One region of the Enterobacter sp. C3_dUdeg genome, then DNA from elsewhere that is predicted to be linked to it. Evidence: predicted binding sites of a transcription regulator. Region 1 holds the regulator's gene; each other region holds the start of a gene.
The links. Region 1 encodes PurR, which represses purine synthesis genes. Its sites were predicted from a motif close to CANGCAAACGTTTGCNTG; they were not measured.
Positions count from the first base shown of each region.

Region 2: a site for PurR is predicted at 2,153-2,170, ahead of pyrD (quinone-dependent dihydroorotate dehydrogenase). Genes of this name have one in related genera too.
Region 3: a site for PurR is predicted at 2,636-2,653, ahead of tusA (sulfurtransferase TusA). Genes of this name have one in related genera too.
Region 4: a site for PurR is predicted at 2,622-2,639, ahead of carA (glutamine-hydrolyzing carbamoyl-phosphate synthase small subunit). Genes of this name have one in related genera too.

Region 1 covers NZ_BAAKFX010000001.1:1,300,160-1,304,974, reverse strand. Annotated here, with positions in the region: gene punC (purine nucleoside transporter PunC) at 1-974, opposite strand, end outside; gene punR (DNA-binding transcriptional activator PunR) at 1,089-2,000, shown strand; gene purR (HTH-type transcriptional repressor PurR) at 2,018-3,043, opposite strand; gene cydH (cytochrome bd-I oxidase subunit CydH) at 3,341-3,430, shown strand; gene AC27FC_RS06110 (MFS transporter) at 3,594-4,760, shown strand; gene sodB (superoxide dismutase [Fe]) at 4,799-4,815, opposite strand, start outside.
Region 2 covers NZ_BAAKFX010000004.1:92,376-97,190, reverse strand. Annotated here, with positions in the region: gene ssuD (FMNH2-dependent alkanesulfonate monooxygenase) at 1-489, opposite strand, end outside; gene AC27FC_RS12585 (sulfonate ABC transporter substrate-binding protein) at 486-1,448, opposite strand; gene ssuE (NADPH-dependent FMN reductase) at 1,441-2,016, opposite strand; gene pyrD (quinone-dependent dihydroorotate dehydrogenase) at 2,265-3,275, shown strand; gene zapC (cell division protein ZapC) at 3,441-3,983, shown strand; gene AC27FC_RS12565 (YcbX family protein) at 3,980-4,815, opposite strand, start outside.
Region 3 covers NZ_BAAKFX010000005.1:109,898-114,712, forward strand. Annotated here, with positions in the region: gene glgB (1,4-alpha-glucan branching enzyme) at 1-103, opposite strand, end outside; gene asd (aspartate-semialdehyde dehydrogenase) at 353-1,456, opposite strand; gene yhgN (NAAT family transporter YhgN) at 1,636-2,229, shown strand; gene tusA (sulfurtransferase TusA) at 2,334-2,576, opposite strand; gene AC27FC_RS14325 (7-cyano-7-deazaguanine/7-aminomethyl-7-deazaguanine transporter) at 2,744-3,409, shown strand; gene AC27FC_RS14330 (DcrB family lipoprotein) at 3,482-4,039, shown strand; gene AC27FC_RS14335 (MFS transporter) at 4,044-4,815, opposite strand, start outside.
Region 4 covers NZ_BAAKFX010000003.1:170,980-175,794, forward strand. Annotated here, with positions in the region: gene carB (carbamoyl-phosphate synthase large subunit) at 1-1,237, opposite strand, end outside; gene carA (glutamine-hydrolyzing carbamoyl-phosphate synthase small subunit) at 1,256-2,404, opposite strand; gene dapB (4-hydroxy-tetrahydrodipicolinate reductase) at 2,858-3,679, opposite strand; gene ispH (4-hydroxy-3-methylbut-2-enyl diphosphate reductase) at 3,885-4,815, opposite strand, start outside.

The sequences.
Region 1 (4,815 bases):
GGACGCAGCGCCTGGGCTACAACGATAGGGTAAATCGCCCCGTTCGCGACGGCCATCACGCAGAAGGGGATCAAAATTTCGGCCAGACCGGCACCCGGAATAAAGCCAACGGCCCAGGTCCCGATAACGCTCAGCGCATACAGCACCAGCAGCCACGGCAGCATCTGCTGACCTTCCCACTTTTGCAGCGCCGCGCGACAGCCGTACCCGCCTACCAGGAATGCGATGGTCTGCGGAACATAGCTCAGGCCGATGGCTGCCGGGCTGTAACCCATATCGTGCAGAATGAACGGCGAGCCGGTGAGCCACGCGAAGAAGCTTGCCGAGCAGGCTGCATAGATCAGGACATTCCCGCGATAGGCTTTGGCGCTGAGCAGGGAAGTGAAGGTAATCGGCTTCGCGTCTGCATGCGCTTCTTTTTTATGCGCTGGCTTAAGGGCGAACGCCGGCAGCATCAATACCAGGGTAATGGCAAACAGCGTGGCGAAAATGGCCTGCCAGTCGAAATGCGCGAGGATCCAGCTGCCCAGCAGGGGAGCGAGGGCAGGTGAGAGGCCCACCAGCGGCATAATGGTAGCGAAAATACGGTTTGTGCGGTTAGCCGGATAGTAGTCGGTGACCAGCGCCTGCCAGGTCACTGCCGCGGCACAGACGCCCACGGCCTGAATAAAACGCAGCACCAGCAGCCAGGTGGCATCGCGTACCCATAACATCCCCAGGCAGCCCACGGCAAAAATGGCCAGGCCCAGCAACAGCACCGGTTTACGACCAAAGCGATCCGAGAGCGGTCCCCAGAGCAGCTGTGCGAAGGCAAAGCCGGCGAGGAATAAGCTCAGGCTGGCGCTGATGGCGGCAGCCGGGGTTTGCAAATCTTCCTGCATGGCGGCAAACGCCGGCAGGTACATATCGGTGGCCAAAAAGCCCAGCACGCTTAAGCCGCCGAGCCAGGCTAAAAAACCGTTCCTGGGTTGCATTATTTTATTCTCCTGAGGAGGCAGGTATACATTGGCGCTGAGTGTAGGGAGTGCAAAGCCGCTTGTGAAACGCTAATATTTGGCGGGTGCATTCAAAAAATTTGCAGGCAGAAAATGTGGTCAGATTATTCTCTTGAAGTGGTCGATGCTGTTGCACGTAACGGCAGCTTCAGCGGTGCGGCGCAGGAGCTGCACCGCGTCCCTTCGGCAATAAGCTACACGGTGCGCCAACTGGAGGAGTGGCTGGCGGTTCCGCTGTTTGAACGGCGGCATCGTGATGTGGAATTAACGCCCGCAGGCGCGTGGTTTTTGAAGGAAGGGCGTTCTGTTATCAAAAAAATGCAGATCACCCGCGAACAGTGTCAGCAGATCGCTAACGGCTGGCGGGGGCATCTTTCCATCGCGGTGGATAACATCGTTAAGCCGGAACGCACCCGGCAGATGATCGTCGATTTCTACCGTCATTTCTCTGACGTCGAGCTGCGGGTCTCGCAGGAGGTGTTCAACGGCGTCTGGGATGCGCTGGCGGACGGCAGGGCAGAGATGGCGATTGGGGCTACGCAGGCGATCCCGGTCGGGGGACGTTACGCTTTTCGCGATATGGGGATGCTGAGCTGGAAATGCGTGGTGGCAAGCGACCATCCGCTGGCGGCGATGGAAGGGCCGCTCAGCGATGACACGCTGCGCAACTGGCCGTCGCTGGTGCTGGAGGATACGTCCCGTTCATTGCCCAAGCGTATCACCTGGCTTCTGGACAACCAGCGGCGGGTGGTGGCCCCTGACTGGGAATCGTCGGCGACGTGCCTCAGCGCCGGGCTGTGCGTCGCGATGGTGCCCGTTCATTTCGCGCGTCCGCGCATCGATACCGGAGAGTGGGTTGAGCTGACGCTGGAGAATCCGTTCCCGGATGCGGCCTGCTGCCTCACATGGCAGCAAAATGACGTCTCGCCTGCGATGGCCTGGCTGCTGGATTATCTGGGAGACAGCGAAACGCTGAACCGGGAATGGTTACGGGAGCCAGCATAGCTGGCCCCGTAAAGCGATTAACGACGGTAGTCGCGGAACGGACCGTCCGCAACGGAACGGCGTTCGATAAGACGCGGGTGAACTTCAATAGACTGCGACTCTTCGCGTTTGTTGACGATCCTGTCCATCAGCATGTTGAAGGCCGTTTCGCCCAGCGAATCTTTCGGCTGGTGAATGGTGGTCAGCGCCGGGGTGAAGAAACGCGCGTTACGCACGTTGTCATACCCGATCACGGAAATATCCTGCGGTACGCGCAGGCCCAGCTCGTCGGCAGCGCATAGCGCGCCCATGGCCATAATGTCGCCCCCGCAGAACACGGCGGTCGGACGGTGCGGCTGGGAGACGATCTGCTGCATCGCGCGGTAGCCCGATTCCGGCTCAAAGTCACCCTGCACAATCCAGTTTTCCGGCACGTTGATCAACGCTTCTTCCATCGCTTTCATAAAACCGGCCAGACGGCCCGCGCCGGTGTTGCGCTCCAGCGGACCGGGGATCACGCCAATCTCGCGGTGGCCGCGTTCGATCAGATAACGACCGGCCATATAGCCGCCTTCAAAGGCGTTATCGATAACGGAATCGGTAAAGTCTGCGCGCGCTTCGCCCCAGTCCATCACCACCATCGGAATATGGCGATACTCTTCCAGCATCGACAGCACGGATTCCGGGTACTCGGAACACATCACCAGCAGGCCATCAACGCGCTTTTGCGCCATCATCGACAGGTAGGCACGCTGTTTTTCAATGCTGTTCCACGCGTTGCCCAGAATCAGGGTATAGCCTTTCTGGAAGCAGTTCTTTTCGACCGCTTCAATGATCTCGGCAAAATAGGCCGCTTCACTGCTGGTCGCCAGCAATCCAATGGATTTGGTGTGATTAACCTTGAGGCTACGCGCAACCGCACTTGGCGAATAGTGCAGCTCTTTGATCGCTGCCCAGACGGCGTTGCGCGTCTCTTCCGCCACAAAGCGGGTTTTGTTAATTACATGTGATACGGTTGTAGTGGAAACGTTTGCGCGTTTTGCTACGTCTTTAATTGTTGCCATTAAATGTCACTCCAGACCATATCCTAAGCTCCTGAAAAACTTGAAGGTAAACGTTTGCCTTCTCTCACCCTTATCTCGCAATCTTGAATTGCGGCACGCCGGGAAAACGACACGGGACGTCAGGAGGGGGTCAATGGCCGGTACGCTAATAAATTTAGCGTGGAATTTTGTCCTATCTTGATGAAAAGGGGAAGAGGTAAAGTGGTTATCAGTATAAATCCAGGAAGATTTTTAACGTAATCTGTGCAAAAATGAGCAAGCTCACTTTTCGTGTGGGGATTAAAAGGAGAAAAATTGATGAGTTCCGATCTTAAGTTTTCGCTGTTCACCACCGTTGTTGTGCTGGCTCTGATTGTTGCGGCCGGTCTGACGGCTGCGCTGCACTGATTTACGCGGAGGGAGAGCCTTCTCCCTCCCGACTCCCCGGATTGTTACTTCTCTGGCAAAAATCTTTTGCCATTTTGTTAACTTCTCATTTTTTGTGATTGATGTCATGCTTTCTGCTTCTTTGTTCTGTGTCACCACATGACACGGCATCCGGAGTTGACGCATGAAAATCAATTATCCCCTGCTGGCCCTGGCGATTGGCGCTTTTGGGATTGGCACCACTGAATTCTCCCCAATGGGGTTACTGCCTGTTATTGCCCGGGGCGTAGATGTCTCTATCCCTGCGGCAGGGATGTTAATCAGCGCCTACGCTATCGGCGTGATGGTAGGGGCGCCGCTGATGACCCTTCTTCTTTCGCACCGCGCGCGCCGCAATGCGCTGATTTTCCTGATGGCGATTTTCACCCTGGGCAACGTGCTTTCGGCCATTTCGCCGGACTACACCACATTGATGCTGTCGCGCATTCTGACCAGCCTTAACCACGGCGCGTTCTTTGGGCTGGGGTCGGTCGTGGCTGCCAGCGTGGTGCCAAAACACAAGCAGGCGAGCGCCGTGGCAACCATGTTTATGGGGCTGACGATTGCCAATATCGGCGGGGTGCCTGCGGCAACCTGGCTGGGAGAAGCGATCGGCTGGCGTATGTCTTTCCTGGCGACGGCCGGGCTGGGCGTGGTTGCAATGGTGGCGCTGTTCTTCTCCCTGCCGAAAGGCAATGCCGGAGAACGTCCGGAAGTGCGTAAAGAGCTGGCGGTGCTGATGCGCCCGCAGGTGCTCTCCGCGCTGCTCACCACCGTGCTGGGGGCAGGGGCGATGTTTACCCTCTACACCTATATTTCACCGGTACTGCACGATATCACCCACGCAACGCCTCTCTTCGTTACCGCGATGCTGGTGCTGATTGGCGTGGGCTTCTCGATTGGCAACTATCTCGGCGGGAAATTTGCCGACCGTTCCGTGAGCGGGACGCTGAAGGGCTTCTTAACCCTGCTGATTGTCATCATGGTTGCCATTCCGTGGCTGGCGCGCAATGAGTTTGGGGCCGCGATTGCGATGGTCGTCTGGGGAGCCGCCACTTTCGCCGTGGTGCCGCCGCTGCAGATGCGCGTGATGCGTGTCGCGCACGAGGCGCCGGGACTTTCATCTTCCGTGAATATCGGTGCGTTTAACCTGGGTAATGCCCTGGGCGCGGCGGCCGGTGGGGCCGTGATTTCAGGTGGTCTGGGGTACAGCTTTGTGCCGGTGATGGGGGCGATTATTGCCGCGCTCGGCCTGCTGCTGGTGATGATGTCGGGTCGTAAACAGCCTGAAGCAGCCTGCGCTGCGGAATAAACCAAAAACGCAGAAGGGCGAACCCTTCTGCGTGTCTCTTACGCGGCGAAGTTCT
Region 2 (4,815 bases), on a different contig from region 1:
GTAGAGCTTCGCGTCACGAACGTGAATATGCTTGCCTTCAAAGGTGACGGTTTCACCTTCCAGCAGACGTCGCCAGACGCGGGTGAACTCGGCGGAAGCTTCGTAGCGCTCGGTATGGTCGAGGAACACCCCATCGCCCGCCAGCTCCTGCGGATCGCTGCCCGTCACCAGGTTAAACAGGGCGCGGCCGTTGGACAGCCTGTCCAGCGTTGCCGCCTGACGCGCCGCCACGGTGGGGGAGACAACGCTCGGGCGTAAGGCAACCAGGAACTTCAGACGCTGGGTGACCGGGATCATCGACGCGGCGACCAGCCAGGCATCTTCACATGAACGTCCGGTCGGGATCAGCACCCCGGTGAAACCGATTCGGTCCGCCGCCTGCGCAATCTGCTGCAGGTAGCCGTGGTCAACCGGGCGCGAGCCCTCTTCTGTACCAAGATAGTGTCCATCACCGTGGGTGGGTAAAAACCAGAAAAGATTCAGACTCATGATTTAGCTCCTTCTTTGCCCGCGGGCTGCCAGATGCGTTCGCGAATAGTGACCTGTTTTGGCACCAGGTGGTTTTGATAGAAAAGGTCAGCCGTTTGTTGCTGAAGCGCGGCGACGTGCGCGTCCACGGGCGTAATGGTGGTCGGCGGACGGTGGTTGAGATAGCTCGCGATCACCGGCTCAGGTAAGCCCATGGTTTTCGCCAGCAGTGCAATGCTCTCCTGACGCTGGGTCTGGGTCAGCGCATCGGCCTGGGTAAAGGTATCCAGTACGCCCTGAATAAATGCGCCGTTCTTTTCCGCATAAGGACGCGCGGCCAGATAGAACGAGCCGGTCTGCTTCAGCGTGGTACCGTCTTTCAGCACGCGAACGCCGCCCTGCAGCAATGCGGCGGAGTAGTACGGATCCCAGATGGCCCAGGCATCAACGTTCTTCTGCTGGAACGCGGCGCGCGCGTCGGCAGGCGTCAGGTAAACGGGCTGAATGTCAGTGAACTTCAGCCCGGCTTCCTGCAGGGCACGCAGCAGCAGGTTGTGCGAGCTGGAACCTTTCTGGAAAGCCACTTTATGCCCTTTAAGATCGGCGACGCTTTTAATGTCGCTGTTTTCAGGCACCAGGATCACTTCGGCCTTCGGTTTGGGCGGCTCAACGCCAACATAGACGAGGTCCGCTCCCGCCGCCTGGGCGAATATCGGCGGAATATCACCCGTGCTGCCGAGATCGATACTGCCGACGTTCAGGGCCTCCAGCATCTGCGGGCCAGCCGGGAATTCCACCCACGAGAATTTGGTGTCCGGGAAGCGTTTTTCCAGAAGCTGGTGGCTTTTCGCCAGCACCATGCTGACGCTGCCTTTCTGATAGCCAATGCGCAAACTTTCCGGAGCCGCTTCTGCGGCATGGGCCAGCGAGGTAAGCGCCATCAGACCTGCCAGGCCGATGCGGGTTAACGTTTTAAACATGTGCGACTCCTTGAGGCTGACCAAACGCCGGGGCCTGGATATCCCGGCGGTGCAGGGCATGCCAGAAGGTTTCCAGGGCAGTATCGAGGCGGGTTTGCAGGTTCGGCGTAAAATGAGGTTTATGTTGATAATCGATAACCTGGGAGTCATCTGCGAAAACGCCGTGGAGGATCTCCTGCGCTTTCAGCGCGTTCAGCACCGGCTTCAGGGCATAATCCACGGCCAGTAAATGGGCAACCGTACCGCCCGTTGCCAGCGGCAGCACGACTTTGCCGTCCAGGGCGCGTTCCGGAAGCAGATCGAGCAGGGTTTTCAGCGCCCCGGAAAAAGAGGCTTTATAAATAGGTGTTGCCACAATTAAGCCGTCAGCGCCGTTAAGCTGCTCGATGAGCGTTTTCAGCGCTGGGCTGTCGAAGCGGGCGTAGAGCAGATCTTCAGGTTCGAAGTTATGCAGGTTCCAGTGGCACACTTCCACATCCAGGGCATTGAGTTTTTCGCGGGCATATTCCAGCAGGGCGCTGGAGCGCGAAGGGAATCGTGGACTTCCGGCCAGGGTAATGACGCGCATACTTCCTCCTTATAACCAATTGTTTGCTTTTATCTAACATTCATAACAATTTTCAGGAGTGTGACACCGCGCGGTTATTCCACTAAATGATTTATCTGCAATTAAAATGCGAAAAAGTGCATAAGAAATAGACGGGGAGGTAAACGATTGCGTTTTACGCTGATTTTTTGCCGCAGGTCAATTCCCTTTCGCGCGTGGATCGCCCATAATCCCCTCCCGGTTTGCACACCGGGAATCCAGGAGAGTTCATGTACTACCCCTTCGTTCGTAAAGCCCTTTTCCAGCTCGACCCTGAGCGCGCTCATGAATTTACATTCCAGCAATTACGTCGTATTACCGGAACGCCGCTGGCCGCTCTGGTGCGTCAGAATGTGCCGGAAAAACCTGTGCAGTGCATGGGTCTGACCTTTAAGAATCCGCTGGGTCTGGCGGCCGGTCTGGACAAAAATGGCGAGTGCATTGATGCCCTGGGCGCGATGGGCTTTGGCTCCATTGAAATCGGTACCGTCACGCCGCGCCCGCAGCCGGGAAATGACAAGCCGCGCCTGTTCCGCCTGGTTGAAGCCGAAGGGCTGATCAACCGCATGGGCTTTAATAACCTCGGTGTTGATCACCTGGTTGAGAACGTAAAAAAAGCCCATTTTGACGGAATATTAGGCATCAATATCGGTAAAAATAAAGACACGCCGGTAGAGCAGGGTAAAGATGACTATCTGATTTGTATGGAAAAAGTCTACGCCTATGCCGGTTATATTGCGGTGAATATTTCTTCACCCAATACTCCGGGTCTGCGTTCCTTACAATATGGCGAAGCGCTGGACGATCTTCTGAGTGCCATTAAAAATAAACAAAATGAACTCCAGACGATCCACCATAAATATGTTCCGGTCGCGGTTAAGATCGCCCCGGATCTTTCTCCTGAAGAATTGATCCAGGTTGCCGACAGTTTGGTTCGCCATAATATTGATGGTGTTATTGCGACCAATACCACTCTCGATCGTTCCCTCGTGCAGGGAATGAAAAACTGTGACGAAGCGGGTGGGTTAAGTGGACGTCCGGTGCAATTAAAAAGCACCGAAATTATTCGCGCCCTGTCTGCAGAATTAAAAGGACGTCTGCCGATTATTGGTGTCGGCGGCATTGACTCAGTGATTGCTGCGCGCGAGAAGATGGCGGCAGGTGCGTCACTGGTGCAAATCTATTCCGGCTTTATTTTTAAAGGACCGCCGCTGATTAAAGAAATCGTTACTCATATCTAATCTTTTCTCTTAATCAGACAACCAGGGCTTTATTTCCAGCCCTGGTTGTTTTATATTCCGTCACTGTTGCTTATTTAGTCATTATAGTCTTTTATTAATGGTGTTATAAACGAGGCGGCAAACAGGACATTTTTAGTACAGGACGTTTGGGGACGGGAGAGACACATGCGAATTAAACCTGACGATAACTGGCGCTGGTATTTTTGCGACGAGCATGACCGAATGATGCTCGATTTAGCCAATGGCATGTTGTTTCGTTCTCGTTTTGCCCGCCGAATGTTAACCCCGGATGCATTTTCCCCGTCGGGCTTTTGCGTTGACGATGCGGCGCTTTATTTCTCCTTTGAAGAAAAATGCCGCGATCTGGTGCTCTCTAAAGAGCAGCGTGCCGAGCTGGTATTAAATGCGCTGGTGGCTATCCGCTTCCTGAAACCGCAAATGCCAAAAAGCTGGCATTTTCTTGCGCATGGTATGAGCTGGACCCCGGCAACGGGTGACGCGGCCAGCGTCAATCTGAGCGATACCGCAGAAGAGGTGAGCCTGCTGGTGGTTGAGCCTGGTGAAAATGCTGCGCTCTGCCTGCTGGCACAGCCCGGCGTAACCATTGCCGGGCGGACGATGCAGCTTGGCGATGCCATTAAAGTGATGAATGACCGGCTGAAGCCGCAGCTGCGCGTAGATTCCTTCAGCCTTGAACAGGCGGTTTAAGCTTCCAGCTGTACGGACGTTTTCGGTATGCAGCTACAGCACAGAATTGTGCCGTCATTTCCAATTGCCGATTTTTTCAGCGCACTAACCTCTCCATCCACCAGCCTGATGCGGCAGCATCCGCAAATGCCTGCGCGACAGGAATAGGGTACGCGAATACCTGCCTGCTCCAGTTGCTCAAGCAATACCTGCTGGTTGTTGCCACGGATGACGTTGCCCTGCCAGTGAATATCTACCGCAGAGGCGACATTTGTCACAACGTCGACCATTTCTTCTTCCTGACCCGAGCCGTACGCTTTTGCAAGCCCTCTGGCAAGAATTTCTACCTCATCACCGACGCGGATTGCACCGCTGGAGCGAGGGATCAGGTTCTGGCCGAAATCCACATCGCCGTTGTCCTGCGCGGTGCGGAAAGACTGCAGCGTCTTCAGCGGTTCGCCGGAAGGGTGCTTCTGGCCTTTCTCAGGGCTCACCGTGGTGAAAATGCAGCGGCTGCAGGGTTTTACGACATCAAAGATGACGCTGCCGATGCGGATCACTTTCCAGGTGTCTTCTTCCCAGGCGTCGGCGCCCGTGACCACCAGGTTCGGACGGAACTGTTCCATCTGAACGCTGGCCTTGCAGCGGACTTGTAAATCACGCAGCGAGGCTTCGTTAGTCAGCAGGAACGGGAAACCATCGGCGAAGGAGAGGGGAACGGCGTCGTGGCGCTTCACGCGACGCGTCGGTTCAGGACCTACCCAGCGCAGCTGCACGTCGCGGGAGAAGAAACCGCTCAGCCAGCGGTTAATTTCATCCGGGGCGATTCGCGCGGTAAAATGATTGCCCCACA
Region 3 (4,815 bases), on a different contig from region 1:
CAAGGCCATCCTCAGTTTGATGCATCCCAAGCACAGAAAAGGGGTCAGCAAAATGACCCGCAATAAGCGCATTAATCACGTCTCTATCCACACGATCGGACATGGTATTCATCCTGTTTTTTATGTCGTCCTTTTTAAGCGCTCCGGGACGACTTTTAATGTGACCTGAACGGGACAGCACAAAAATGTGCATCCATTCTGCTCCGTTCGAACCTCAGGTAAGAAATGACTCTTCCTTAAAGCATAGCCAACGCTCTAGATCACTCCTGATAAAAAATAAGACATACGCGTGTTACTCCATGTAGTACGCAAAAAAAGGGGGTGAAAATCACCCCCGGTAGTAAACAAATTATTACGCCAGCTGGCGCAGCATGCGGCGCAGCGGCTCGGCGGCGCCCCACAGGAGCTGGTCGCCGACGGTGAACGCGGAGAGATACTCCGGCCCCATGTTCAGCTTGCGCAGACGGCCAACCGGCGTGGTCAGCGTGCCGGTAACGGCAGCCGGGGTCAGCTCGCGCATGGTGATATCGCGATCGTTTGGCACCACTTTCGCCCACGGGTTGTGCGCGGCCAGCAGCTCTTCCACGGTCGGAATAGACACATCTTTTTTCAGTTTAATGGTGAAGGCCTGGCTGTGGCAGCGCAGCGCGCCGATACGCACGCACAGACCGTCAACCGGAATGGTGTTCGCGGTCGCGAGGATTTTATTGGTCTCAGCCTGGCCCTTCCACTCTTCGCGGGTCTGGCCGTTATCCAGCTGTTTGTCGATCCATGGGATCAGACCACCGGCCAGCGGTACGCCGAAGTTATCCACCGGCAGCTCGCCGCTGCGGGTCAGCTGAGTGACCTTACGTTCGATATCGAGGATCGCGGACGCCGGGTTTGCCAGCTCGGTTGCGACGCTTTGGTGCAGCTGGCCCATCTGGGTCAGCAGCTCGCGCATGTGGCGCGCGCCGCCGCCGGACGCCGCCTGGTAGGTCGCCACGGAGACCCACTCCACCAGATCCTGCGCGAACAGGCCGCCGAGGGACATCAGCATCAGGCTGACGGTGCAGTTACCGCCGACAAAGGTTTTCACGCCGTTGTTCAGGCCGTCGGTGATGACGCCCTGGTTCACCGGGTCGAGAATGATGATGGCATCGTCTTTCATGCGCAGCGAAGAAGCCGCGTCAATCCAGTAGCCCTGCCAGCCGCTTTCACGCAGCTTTGGATAGATTTCGTTGGTATAATCGCCGCCCTGGCACGTCACAATAATGTCGAGTGCCTTCAGCGCTTCCAGATCGTAAGCATCCTGCAACGTGCCTGTGGTACCACCAAAGGACGGAGCAGCCTGGCCGAGCTGGGAAGTGGAGAAGAAGACCGGGCGGATAGCGTCGAAATCGCGCTCTTCAACCATGCGTTGCATGAGTACAGAGCCGACCATACCGCGCCAGCCGATAAAACCAACGTTTTTCATAGCATTTTTTTCCTGCTGAGGGTGTGTGCTGATTGTGCAAGCCAGTATTGAACTGGGATATGCTTCACATTACAAAATGCTGCCAAAGTCGCAAGCGAAATTAATCGATGATTGCCCAGCAATCAGAAAAAGCGCTAATCATCGGAATAACACTACTAAGTATCAGGGATAATTTAAAGATGAGTGAAATCATTTCCGCGGCGGTTTTATTGATCCTGATTATGGATCCACTGGGAAACCTGCCTATCTTCATGTCGGTGCTGAAGCACACCGAGCCGAAGCGCCGCCGGGCGATCATGATCCGCGAGCTGCTTATCGCCCTGCTGGTGATGTTTATCTTCCTGTTTGCCGGTGAAAAAATTCTCGCGTTCCTGAACCTGCGCGCCGAAACCGTGTCGATTTCCGGCGGGATTATTCTGTTCCTGATTGCCATTAAGATGATTTTCCCAAGCGCGGAAGGCAGCAGCAGCGGCCTGCCCGCGGGTGAAGAGCCGTTTATCGTGCCGCTGGCGATTCCACTCGTCGCCGGGCCGACCATTCTGGCCACGCTGATGCTGCTGTCGCATCAGTATCCGAACCAGATGAGCCATCTGGTGATTGCCCTGCTGATCGCCTGGGGCGGGACGTTTATCATCCTGCTGCAGTCGTCGCTGTTCCTGCGCCTGCTGGGTGAGAAAGGAGTGAACGCACTGGAGCGCCTGATGGGGCTGATTCTGGTGATGATGGCAACGCAGATGTTCCTGGACGGGATCCGCGCGTGGATGAAAGGCTAGGTAAACGCAAAACGGCAATCAAAGATTGCCGTTTTTAGTGTTTGCCCCCTCTCCCCGTGGGAGAGGGGCGGGGTGAGGGCATCAGGCCGCAGAGGACAGCCCATCTAACCCTTACGAATCAAATACCGGTACGGCAGCGCCTCGGTCTGCTGTGCCACCAGCTCATGCTCCATAAAGGTACAAAAGCCGGGAATATCGCGGGTCGTGGCCGGGTCGTCGGCAATAATCAACAGCGTTTCACCGGTCTGCATGTTGCGCACGGTTTTGCGTACCATCATTACCGGTTCCGGGCAGCGAAGGCCCTGGGCATCAAGAGTGTGGTCTGGGCTGGAAAACAGGTCGGTCATGGTCTTCTCGGTCTGGTAAAAACGGCTGTAGTTTACGCCCGGTTGCGATCAATGCAAACCAGGTTAACGATTGCGTAAAAACTAACCATTGCAATGTCCTGCCAAAGCAGTATCATGCTGCGGTTTTTATTGGGTTCCCTCACCCCAACGTATAAAAAGGTCACAATATGACGTCGTTTTCTGAATCACAGCGCGTAAAAGCGTTGTTCTGGCTTTCGCTTTTCCATTTGCTGGTGATCACCTCCAGCAACTATCTGGTGCAGCTCCCGATCTCCATCTTTGGTTTTCATACCACCTGGGGCGCATTCAGCTTCCCGTTTATTTTCCTCGCGACGGATTTGACCGTGCGTATCTTTGGCGCACCGCTGGCTCGCCGTATTATTTTTTCGGTCATGCTCCCGGCGCTGTTCATCTCGTACGTGGTTTCGTCACTGTTTTATATGGGAAGCTGGCAGGGCTTTGAGGCATTAACCCACTTCAACCTGTTTGTTGCCCGTATCGCCGCGGCAAGCTTTATGGCCTACGCGCTGGGGCAGATCCTCGACGTGCATGTATTCAACCGCCTGCGTCAGAATCATCGCTGGTGGATGGCGCCAACCGCCTCCACGCTGTTTGGTAACGTGAGCGATACGCTGGCCTTCTTCTTCATCGCCTTCTGGCGCAGCCCGGATGCGTTCATGGCCGAACACTGGATGGAAATCGCGCTGGTGGACTACTGCTTCAAGGTCCTTATCAGCATTGTGTTCTTCCTGCCGATGTACGGCGTGCTGCTCAATATGCTGCTGAAAAGGCTGGCAGATAAATCTGAAATCACGGCATTGCAGGCTGGTTAAGGGTTCGCTTTATCAGTTGTGATAAGATGAGCGAATGAGCCGTTATGGCCGTTTATCGAAAGGAAGAAGTCAATGCGCAATCTGGTTAAATATGTCGGGATTGGCCTGCTGGTTGTGGGTCTTGCAGCCTGTGATAACAGCGACACGAAAACGCCTGCTCAGGGCGCATCCGCAGAGAGCAACGCGACCGGCCAGCCGGTGAATCTGATGGATGGCAAACTCAGCTTCTCTCTGCCAGCCGATATGACCGATCAGAGCGGCAAGCTGGGCACCCAGGCGAATAACATGCACGTTTACTCCGACGCAACCGGGCAGAAAGCGGTCATTGTGATTGTGGGCGACGACACCAGCGAAGACCTGGCCGTCCTGTCCAAACGTCTGGAAGATCAGCAGCGCGGCCGCGATCCGCAGCTGCAGGTCGTGACCAATAAATCCATCGAGCTGAAAGGCCACACGCTGCAACAGCTCGACAGCATCATCTCTGCAAAAGGCCAGACCGCTTACTCTTCTGTGGTGCTGGGCAAGGTTGATAACAAACTGCTGACCCTGCAGATCACCCTGCCAGCCGAAGATCAGCAGAAAGCGCAGACGGCTGCTGAAAACATCATTAACACCATCGTGATCCAGTAACGCTTCACGACGATGACGTGGCCTCCGGTGCCTGCACCGGGGGCCATTTTTTTAGCCGCCACGTCAGCAGCAGCGCAATCACCACCAGGCCCGCCGCCGCAAGATAGATCACCGGAACCCCTGCCCAGGCCATCACCAGCCCCGCCAGCGGGCCGGTAATGCCTAAAGACATATCCATAAACACCGTATAGGTCGCCAGCGCCGCCCCCTGATTCTGCTGCGGCACGGCTTTTACCGCCACCACGCCCAGCGCCGGGAAGACCAGGGAAAAGCCTGCCCCCGCGAGGAACACGCCCACTTTCGCGACCCAGGGCACCATCGCAATTCCGGTCAGCAGCAGCCCGACAATCTCTATCGCAAAGCAGATCATCGCCACATTCAGCCCGCCAAGACGGTTGATGCCGTTAGGGAAAAGCAGGCGGGCGCCAACAAACGCACAGCTAAACAGGGTTAACGCAAAGGCTGCGCCGTCCCAGCCTTTGGCGTCGTAGAACAGGGTAATGAAGGTCGCAATCACGCCGAAGCCGGTGGTCGCCAGCGCCAGGGCCATGCCGTACGGCCAGACGCGCCCCAGCACCGCCCGAAACGGCAGCGGCTTGCCTTTGCTGGCCTTCACTTTCGGACGTGGCAGCGCAAAGAGGATTGCCAGCAGCGCGACCGCCATAATGGTGATGGAAAGCCCATACAGCCCGCCAAGCGCATAGCAGGCCACGCCGAGCGGCGCTCCGAGCGCCATCGCACCGTAGGTGACAATCCCGTTCCAGGAGATCACCCGG
Region 4 (4,815 bases), on a different contig from region 1:
CTTTCGGGTCAAAGCCGGTCGCGCCCACTTCGAGACCGCGCAGCGCTTTCTGCAGTGATTCCTGCTGCGTGCGGCCAATCGCCATCACTTCACCGACAGATTTCATCTGGGTGGTTAGACGGTCGTTCGCGCCTGCGAATTTCTCGAAGTTGAAGCGTGGAATTTTGGTCACAACGTAGTCGATTGACGGCTCGAAGGACGCTGGGGTGCGGCCACCGGTGATGTCGTTCATCAGCTCGTCGAGGGTATAACCCACCGCCAGCTTCGCCGCCACTTTCGCAATCGGGAAGCCGGTCGCTTTAGAAGCCAGCGCGGAGGAACGGGACACGCGCGGGTTCATTTCGATAACAATCAGACGGCCTGTTTTCGGGTTAACGGAGAACTGCACGTTAGAACCACCGGTTTCCACGCCGATTTCACGCAGTACCGCCATCGAGGCGTTACGCATGATTTGATACTCTTTGTCGGTCAGGGTCTGGGCTGGCGCAACGGTGATGGAGTCACCGGTGTGGATACCCATCGCATCGAAGTTTTCGATGGAGCAGACGATGATGCAGTTGTCGTTTTTATCACGCACCACTTCCATCTCGTACTCTTTCCAGCCAATCAGCGATTCATCAATCAGCAGCTCTTTGGTTGGGGAGAGATCCAGACCGCGTTCGCAAATCTCTTCGAACTCTTCGCGGTTGTAGGCGATACCGCCGCCGGTGCCGCCCATGGTGAACGATGGACGGATGATGCACGGATAGCCCACGTCAGCCGCGACGGCCAGCGCTTCTTCCATGTTGTGTGCGATACCGGAACGCGCGGTGTCGAGGCCGATTTTCTTCATCGCCACGTCGAAGCGGCGACGGTCTTCTGCTTTATCAATCGCGTCGGCGGTCGCACCAATCATGGTCACGCCGAACTCTTCCAGCACGCCCTGACGCTCCAGCTCCAGCGCACAGTTCAGCGCCGTCTGGCCGCCCATGGTTGGCAGCACCGCGTCCGGACGCTCTTTCTCGATGATTTTACGCACCACTTCCCAGTGAATCGGCTCGATGTAGGTTGCATCAGCCATTTCCGGGTCGGTCATGATGGTTGCCGGGTTAGAGTTCACCAGGATAACGCGGTAACCCTCTTCACGCAGGGCTTTACACGCCTGCGCGCCGGAGTAGTCGAATTCGCAGGCCTGGCCGATGACGATCGGGCCAGCGCCAAGGATCAGGATGCTTTTTATGTCTGTACGTTTTGGCATTGTCTTCTCGGCTCCTGATTATTTAGCGGTCTTACGGTATTGCTCGATAAGTTCGATGAAGTGATCGAACAGCGGCGCGGCGTCGTGTGGGCCCGGGCTGGCTTCCGGGTGACCCTGGAAGCTGAATGCTGGCTTATCGGTGCGATGAATCCCCTGCAGAGTGCCATCGAACAGCGACTTATGGGTCACGCGCAGGTTAGCCGGCATCGAGGCTTCATCGACGGCAAATCCGTGGTTCTGCGCGGTGATCATCACCGTGTTGTTATCGATGTCTTTCACCGGGTGGTTACCACCGTGGTGGCCGAACTTCATCTTAACGGTGTTCGCACCGCTCGCCAGCGCCAGCAGCTGATGGCCGAGGCAGATGCCGAATACCGGGATGTCGGTTTCCAGGAAGGACTTGATGGCGGCGATGGCGTAATCGCACGGCGCCGGGTCGCCAGGGCCGTTGGACAGGAAAATACCGTCCGGATTCATCTTCAGCACGTCTTCGGCAGACGTTTGTGCCGGAACCACCGTCAGGCGGCAGCCGCGGTCAACCAGCATGCGCAGGATGTTGCGCTTGGCGCCGAAATCGTAGGCCACCACGTGGAACGGCAGCTCGCTCTCTTTTTTCGCTTCCGGCAGGTCGCCTTCCAGCGTCCAGCTACCCTGAGTCCAGCTGTAGGCTTCAGCGGTCGTCACTTCTTTCGCCAGGTCCATGCCGTTCAGGCCCGGGAAGGCTTTCGCTTTTTCCAGCGCCAGCGTCGCATCGAGTTTATCACCCGCGATAATGCAGCCGTTCTGTGCACCCTTCTCGCGCAGCAGACGCGTTAACTTACGGGTATCGATATCGGCAATCGCCACGATGTTATGGCGCTTCAGGTAAGAAGAGAGGTCTTCGGTATTGCGGAAGTTGCTGGCAATCAGCGGCAGGTCGCGGATGACCAGGCCTTGCGCATGTACCTGAGAAGATTCTTCGTCAGCCGCATTGGTGCCGACATTGCCGATATGAGGATAAGTAAGAGTAACGATTTGGCGAGAATAGGAAGGATCAGTGAGGATTTCTTGATAACCGGTCATTGAAGTATTGAAAACGACTTCCCCAACCGCCGAACCCGTTGCCCCTATGGCCCGACCGATAAACTGGGTTCCGTCTTCCAGAACCAATAGCGCTGACTTAATCAAAACACCCTCCAGAGAATATTCACTCACTTTATTTGCATATTAATTCATAGCATGTCATGGATCAATGCAAATGTGTTGCCAGCGGATTTTTGGCAAACGGCGGCATTCTGGGGATTTGGTGGGTAAAAGTCAACTTAAAACGGATATTTTGTTTACTCTTTTGCAAGCCTGGCGAGTGGAATGCGGCTTAAGCGACAAAAAGATCAGGTAAATCACTGCGGAAAACGCTTGCGTGCCAGGTTTAATGAAAAATGAGCTAGCGCAGCACTATAAAGTGGACCAGATGGTCAAAATTTACATTTCAGTAACGTTAAAACACCAAAAGAGATAGATATTCAGAGGATTAAGCAAAAATAATCCATGAAACAGATAAAATAAAAGGGCAATAAAATATTGCCCTATGCAATCAAACAATTACGACTGCAATAACCACATCACGATGGGTAATAATGCTTACAAATTATTGAGATCGAGCACATCTCGCATATCAAAAAGGCCGTTTTTCTTGTTTTTCAGCCACAAAGCGGAACGTACCGCACCGTTGGCGAACGTCATTCGACTGGAGGCTTTATGCGTAATTTCGACGCGCTCGCCAATATCGGCGAACATCGCCGTGTGTTCGCCGACGATGTCACCCGCTCGCACGGTTGCGAAGCCAATGGTGCCAGGAACGCGTTCGCCGGTGTAACCTTCACGGGTATAGACCGCGCAGTCTTTTAAATCTTTATCAAGTGCATGAGCAATCGCTTCGCCCATCGCCAGCGCCGTACCCGATGGCGCATCAACCTTGTAACGGTGGTGAGCTTCTACGATCTCGATATCGGTATAGTTGCCCATCACCTTCGCGGCCTTCTCCAGCAGCTTCAGCATGACGTTAACGCCCACGCTGAAATTTGCGGCGAAGACAATCGCAATCTCTTTTGATGCATCCTGGATAGCCTGCTTGCCCGCATCGTCAAAACCGGTGGTGCCGATCACCATCCCCTTGCCGTGCTGGCGACAAAACGCCAGATGCGCGAGCGTCCCTTCCGGGCGGGTAAAATCGATGAATACATCGAAGTCCTCTTTTACCGCTTCCAGGCTGCTTTGCACGGTAACGCCCGTGTGGCCTGCGCCTGCCAGCTCACCGGCATCGGTCCCCAGTAGCGACGAACCTTCACGCTCCAGTGCCGCGCCAAGCGCGACGCCATCCGTCTGAAGTGCCGCCTGAATAAGCTGACGGCCCATACGTCCACCCGCGCCCGCAATGGCGACACGGATCTGTGCATCATGCATAGTTATTCTCTTACGTTAAAATGATGTAAACCGTTTTCAGATTAACCAGCCTTGAGAAGCACTGCCAACTGAAAACACCGATAATTAGAATTTAACGTGAAACCGACTTAAATATCAGTAAAAGACATGATTTTGTCGTCACGATAAAGTAACGGGTAAAAAAAAGGCCAGCACAGGAGGTGCTGGCCTTTCATCAGAAAAAGGTCTATTCGACTTCGCGGGCGTCGATGCGCAGTTCTTTCGGGACTTCGAAAACGATGTTCTCTTCACGTCCTTCCAGCGGCACCGCTTCGCCACCGCCCAGCTCCTGCAGACGGGAAATGACGTTCTGTACCAAAATATCTGGCGCAGACGCCCCGGCCGTCACGCCGACACAGGCCGCGTGCTTAACCCACGCCTCCTGAATATCCGACGCGTCATCAATCAGGAAAGCCGCTTTCCCCATGCGTTGCGCCAGTTCGGCCAGACGGTTGGAGTTAGACGAGTTTTTGGAGCCGACTACCAGCACCACGTCCGCCTGTTCAGCCAGTGCGCGCACCGCTTCCTGACGGTTAGTGGTCGCGTAGCAGATATCATCCTTACGCGGACCGACGATTTTCGGGAAGCGCTGGCGCAGGGCGTCAATCACGTCTGAGGTATCGTCTACGGAGAGCGTCGTCTGGGTCATAAACGACAGACGGGCTTCATTTTTCACGTTCAGCGTTAACACATCTTCAGGCGACTCAACCAGATACATACCCCCTTCCGGGTTGCTGTACTGGCCCATGGTGCCTTCGACTTCCGGATGCCCGGCATGGCCAATCAGAATCGACTCTTCACCACGACGGCTGGCGCGCGCCACTTCCATATGCACTTTTGTCACCAGGGGACAGGTGGCATCGAATACGGTCAGATCGCGGCTTTTTGCTTCGTTACGTACCGCCTGAGAGACGCCGTGCGCGGAGAAGATCAGGATCGCACCGTCCGGCACTTCGCTGATTTGTTCAATGAAGATGGCGCCGCGCTCGCGCAGGCTGTCGACCACGTAGCGGTTGTGCACCACTTCGTGACGCACATAAATCGGCGCGCCGTAAATCTCCAACGCGTTTTCAACAATGCTGATAGCGCGGTCTACACCGGCGCAGAAGCCGCGCGGG